Pigmentiphaga aceris: one gene and its partner. The protein of the gene in region 1 binds, or shares a complex with, the protein of each later gene. Links are inferred from orthologs where the notes say so. Each region holds a gene or a part of one and is shown on either strand. Other genes may lie near its edges.

Evidence for each region.
Region 2: the proteins of tldD (region 1) and pmbA are in contact, whole or in part, in a solved structure (PDB 5NJ9), measured with the Escherichia coli proteins. The link is inferred for Pigmentiphaga aceris from one-to-one orthologs.

What each region holds. Positions count from the first base shown.
Region 1 is NZ_CP043046.1:4,730,804-4,733,732, forward strand. Bases 12-2,922 are described here. They hold tldD (metalloprotease TldD), read right to left. Parts: upstream 2,242-2,922; coding sequence 781-2,241; downstream 12-780. Other genes in these bases: FXN63_RS20500 (DHA2 family efflux MFS transporter permease subunit), read right to left, coding at 12-767; FXN63_RS20510 (carbon-nitrogen hydrolase family protein), read right to left, coding at 2,258-2,922. Outside these bases: more of FXN63_RS20500, read right to left, coding at 1-11; more of FXN63_RS20510, read right to left, coding at 2,923-2,929. UniProt on the Escherichia coli protein: Metalloprotease involved in CcdA degradation. Suppresses the inhibitory activity of the carbon storage regulator (CsrA).
Region 2 is NZ_CP043046.1:1,340,022-1,342,971, forward strand. Bases 1-2,932 are described here. They hold pmbA (metalloprotease PmbA), read left to right. Parts: upstream 1-739; coding sequence 740-2,125; downstream 2,126-2,932. Other genes in these bases: yjgA (ribosome biogenesis factor YjgA), read right to left, coding at 1-592; FXN63_RS05640 (NAD(P)/FAD-dependent oxidoreductase), read left to right, coding at 2,322-2,932. In the rest of the region: more of FXN63_RS05640, read left to right, coding at 2,933-2,950.

The DNA of each region.
Region 1 (2,929 bases):
CTGCGGGCGTGCAGAACATAGGCCAATGCAGCCGCCAGGCTGACCGCCGACAGCCCCATGGCCCAATCGTCGTGATGCTCACCGGCCGGCACATCCAGCGCCAGCGAGAACGCCACCATGCAGGCACCGACCAACAGGAATCCAACAGCATCGAAAGACGGCGCGGCCTGATCCAGCTTGCCCTCGGGCATGAAGCGTCGCACCGCCCACAAACCACCTAGCGCGATGGGCACGTTGATCAGGAAGATCCACGGCCACGATGCGGATTGGGCAAGCAATCCACCCAGGGGCGGGCCAAGCAACGGCCCTATTTGCCCGGCAATCGTGACGGTTGCCAGCGCGGCAATGTATTGCTCGGGCGCCACGCTGCGCAACAAGGCCAGCCGCCCGATAGGCAAGAGCATTGCGCCCCCGATGCCTTGCAGCACCCGTGCAGCCACCAGCTGCGGCAAGGTCTGCGCGGCAGCACAACACAGCGAGCCGAGCGCAAACAACAAGATCGCCGCGAAGTAGATCTGACGCGTGCCGAAGCGGTCTGCCAGCCAGCCAGACGCCGGGATCAGCATCGCCATGGTCAGGGTGTAGGCCACCACTACCGGCTGCATCTGCAAGGGGCTTTCGCCCAATGCAGCCGCAATCGCCGGCAGCGCCGTGTTGACGATGGTGGTGTCCAGCCCCTGCATGAAGAAGCCGGCACCGATCAGAAACAGGAAGGCGGTAGACGGCATCCCCTGGGCGGGGGTGCCGTTGGGTGGCGCAGCACTCATTGCGTGGTCGCGCTTACGCGGTGCCGCCGACCGTCAAGCCTTCCATGCGCAGCGTGGGCTGACCAACGCCCACCGGCACGCTTTGACCATCCTTGCCGCAAGTACCCACACCGGAATCCAGGCGCAGGTCGTTGCCGATCATCGTGATGCGTGACATCGATTCCGGGCCGCTGCCGATCAGCGTGGCACCCTTGACCGGGTAGGTGATCTTGCCGTCTTCGATCATGTAGGCCTCGGACGCCGAGAACACGTACTTGCCGTTGGTGATGTCGACCTGACCACCGCCGAAGTTCACCGCGTACAGACCACGCTTGACCGACTTGATGATTTCTTCCGGGTCCTTGTCGCCTGCACGCATGTAGGTGTTGGTCATGCGCGGCATGGGCAGATGCGCGTAGGACTCGCGTCGGCCGTTGCCGGTCACGCTGGTCTTCATCAGGCGCGCATTCAGCGAGTCCTGCATGTAGCCCTTCAACACGCCGTCTTCGATCAGCGTGGTGCACTGGGTAGCGTTGCCCTCGTCGTCCACATTGAGCGAACCACGACGATTCGGGATCGTGCCGTCATCGACAATGGTCACGCCCTTGGACGCCACCTGTTCACCCACACGGTCCGAGAACACGCTGGAGCCCTTGCGGTTGAAGTCGCCTTCCAGACCGTGGCCCACGGCTTCGTGCAGCAAGATGCCGGGCCAGCCGGAACCCAGCACCACGGTCATTTCACCGGCCGGCGCAGGACGCGCTTCCAGGTTGACCAGGGCTTCGTGCACGGCGTTTTCGACGTAAGCCTTCAGGATCTCGTCGGTAAAGTACTCAAAACCGGTGCGCCCGCCGCCACCTGCATGGCCCATTTCGCGGCGGCCGTTGTGTTCGGCGATCACTGTCAGGGACAGGCGCACCAGCGGTCGCACGTCGGCCGCCATGCGGCCGTCGCTGCCCACCACCATGATGACGTCGTATTCGGCACCAATGCCGGCCATGACCTGCGCCACGCGCGGGTCTTTGGCGCGCGCCATGCGTTCGATGCGCTCAAGCAGCGCCACCTTTTGCGGTGCTTCCAGGGATGCAACCGGGTCCAGGTCACGGTAGAGCGAACGGGCACCCGACTGGGCGAAGTTGCTGGCGACCTTGATCTTGCCTGCACCGCGCTTGGCAATGCTGCGCACCGCACGCGCCGACGACAGCAATGCGTCACGCGACAGCATGTCGGAATACGCAAATGCCGTCTTCTCGCCGCTGAGCGCACGCACGCCCACGCCTTGCTCGATAGAGAAGCTGCCGGTTTTGACGATGCCTTCTTCCAGGCTCCAGCCTTCGCTGCGGGTGTACTGGAAGTACAGGTCGGCGTAGTCCACCTTGTGGGTGAAGATTTCGCCCAGCGCACGGTTCAGGTCGGTCTCGGTCAAGCCCCAGGGATCGAGCAACAAGGACTTCGCAGTGGCCAGAGCCTGGATATTGGGTTCTACAACTAACATATGTGTGTCTCGGCTATCAGGTCAGGACGCGGTGGCGCAGCGCGGGCAAAGCGCCGCGCACGTCGAGAAGTCGGTCGGGATCGACGATGCCGCCGACCACGCCAGGTCCCTCGGGCAGGACGTCAAGCACCTCGCCCCAGGGATCGATGAACAGGGAATGGCCCCAGGTGCTGCGCCCGTTCGGGTGCTTGCCGCCCTGAGCAGCCGCCAGTACGTAACACTGGTTTTCAATGGCGCGGGCCCGCAACAGGGTCTCCCAATGCGCCTTGCCAGTGGTGTAGGTGAAGGCGGATGGCACCAAAATCAAGCTGACTTCGCCCAAACCGCGATACAGCTCGGGGAAACGCAGGTCGTAGCAGATCGACAGACCGACCCGGCCAGCGGGAGTATCGAAGCCGACCGTCTGCTTGCCGGCGCGGATGCTGCGCCCTTCGTCGTAGGACTCGGTGCCGCGCTGGTAATTGAACAGGTGAATCTTGTCGTAGCGGGCCACCCGGGCCCCGTCCGGCCCATAGACCAGCGAGGTATTGAATACCCGCCCCGGCGACAAGGTGGCAATCGGCAGCGTGCCGCCCGCCAGCCAGATGCCGTGACGGCGCGCGGTGTCGGACAGGAATTGCTGAATCGGGCCTTCGCCCACGTATTCGGCAATCGTCAGCTTGTCACTGTCGGCATGGCCCATCAGGCA
Region 2 (2,950 bases), 3.4 Mb from region 1 along the record:
CCGAGCCGGGTTCCTCGTAATCATCGCCTTCCACCAGGCGCTTGATCTCCTGGAACAAGGAACGATAGGCCTTGCGTTGCGGCTCATTGCCCTGGGGCAGGTCGCGATTGAAAGCCTGTTCCTTGCGCGCCGAGCGGATCAGCGCGCGCAGTTGCTGCGCATCGCCTGCCGGGTTGGCGTTCATGAAGGCGGTGAAGTGCTCGTCACTGTCGATCAGACGATCGCGCCAGCGCTCAAGGCGGTGATAGGCATCGACCGAGGTCTGTGTCTCGCCGTCCCACTCGGCCATCTTGGCGCGAATGGGCTCGGCGTGCACGTGGCGCATCAGCTTGCCGACGTATTGCAGTTGGCGGCGCTTGCCTTCGTGCGCAGTGATGCGCTGCGCCTCCAGGATTGCCTCGAAAAGCAATTCCGGCAGGGGCAGTTGCACAAGTTTGCCGCGCGACAGTTTTATCAACCGTTCGCCTAGCTCTTGGAGTTCCGTCGCTTCGCGTTTTACCTGCGATTTGCTGGGCGGCATGCCCGAGTAATCAATTTTCTCGGGGGTCTCGCCGTTGACGACGTATTGGGAGGACCGCTTGGATCTGGGCATGGAAACCATACATACTGGGGGTTGGCTATGATAACCGCCCCGGCGCAGTGGGTGGCGCAGCCCCCCGCATTGCGCGCATGAAACGCGCACAAAACGTTGTACGCAGGTCGGCATCAGGGCCGGTTTGCACGAACCCCTTGGAACACGATGGTCAAGAAGTCCTCCTCTGCAAAGTCCTCTTCTGCTCGTCCCGCGATTCTCGCGAACCAGGACCAGTTCCGTGAACTGGTCACCCGTGTCCTGGAGGAATCCCGCCGGGTCGGTGCCTCGGACGCGGCAGCCGAAGTGTCGGAAAGCCAGGGTTTGTCGGTCAATGCGCGTGGTGGCGACGTGGAAACCGTCGAGCAGACGCGCGATCGCTCGCTTGATGTCACGGTTTATCTAGGTCGCCGTCGCGGCTCGGCCTCGACCTCGGATTTCTCCGATCAGGCGTTGCGCGACACCGTGAAAGCAGCATTCCACATCGCCAATCACACGGCAGAAGACCCGTGCGCGGAATTGCCGGATGCATCGTTGCTGGCGACCGATGTGCAGGATCTGAAGCTGCATTACGAATGGGACATCGACGCGGAACGCGCCACGCAACTGGCCATCCGCGCCGAGCGCGCCGCCTACGACACTGACAAGCGCATTCGCAATTCGGACGGCGCGTCGGTATCGAGCTTCGAAGGCCACTTCATGATGGGCAATACGCGGGGCTTTTTGAACGGCTACCCGTATTCCCGTCACAGCCTGTCGGTGGCACCGATTGCCGGTCGTGGCAATGGCATGCAACGCGACGACTGGTACACCAGTGCGCGTGACCCGAAAAAGCTGGCCGACCCGGAAGCCGTGGGCCGCTACGCAGCAGAACGCGCCTTGTCGCGCCTGTCGGCCAAGCGCGTGCGCACCGGCAAGTTCCCGGTGCTGTTCGAGGCCCCGCTGGCCGCTGGCCTGCTGGGTGCCTTCACGCAAGCCGTCAGTGGCGGCGCGCTGTATCGCAAATCCAGCTTCCTGATGGACAGCCTGGGCACCCAGGTCTTCCCGGACCACATCGACATCGGCGAAGACCCGCACGTGATCGGCGGATTGGGCAGCTCGCCCTTCGACGATGAAGGCGTGCGCACGCAGGCCCGCAAAGTGGTTGAAGCCGGCGTGGTCGAAGGTTACTTCCTGTCGTCGTACACGGCGCGCAAGCTGGGCATGCAAACCACCGGCAATGCAGGCGGTTCGCACAACCTGACACTGCGCTCGCGTCTGACGCAAGACACCGACGACTTCCGCGAAATGCTGCGCAAGCTTGGCACCGGGTTGCTGGTAACCGAGCTGATCGGCCAGGGCGTGAACTACGTGACTGGCGACTATTCACGTGGTGCCTTCGGCTACTGGGTGAAAAACGGTGAAATTCAGCACGCCGTGCAGGAAATCACCATCGCAGGCAACCTGCGCGACATGTTCCGCGAGCTGGCTGCCATTGGCGCAGACCGTATCGTGCGTGGCACCAAGTCCACAGGGTCGATTCTGATCCCTGAGATGTCGATTGCCGGGCAATAAGCGGCTGCTGTCAGTGACCGCGCTTGCCGCACCACGCGGCAAGCGCGATGTATTCGGCGCACCTGCATCGAAGCACTAGCGCTTCCGGGCATGGTGTGTGCTTGTTCGTGACATGGGAATTTCAGCAAGCTTCGGGTAGTATCTAAGGGTAAACCCTGTGGTGTGTAGCTGCCGGGAGCAAGCCTAAAGGAGATACATGAACACAGCTCAATCGCATCGCGTGGTGATCGTCGGCGGCGGTGCCGGTGGCCTGGAACTGGCCGCCCGCCTGGGCAGCCGCTTTGGTCCCAGTCACATCACCCTGGTTGACGCCAATCCCTTCCACGTCTGGAAGCCGTCCTTGCACGAAGTGGCCGCAGGCACCCTCGATATTCACCAGGAAGGCCTGTCGTACCCGATGCTGGCACGCGATCGCGGTTTCCGTTTCGTGATGGGCGCATTGCGCGGCCTGGACCGCGAAGCACGCGTGATTCACATTGCCCCAGTGGTTGCACCCGATGGCGAAGAAGTGCTGCCGGCACGCCAGCTGCATTACGACACGCTGGTGATGGCGGTAGGCTGTGGTGCCAACTTCTTCAACACCCCTGGCGCTGCCGAAAACGCGATTGCGCTGGATTCCACTGCAGCCGCTGAGCGTTTCCGCCTGTCGCTGCTGAAGCTGATTGCACGTCGTGAACTGAGTTCAGCAGGCGAAGCTGTCGATATGACTGCCGAAGAACGTGACGCTGCCGCACGTGCGCTGCACATCGTCATCGTGGGCGGTGGCGCAACCGGTGTCGAGCTGGCCGCAGAGCTGCACGAGTCGACCCAGAGCATTTATTCCTA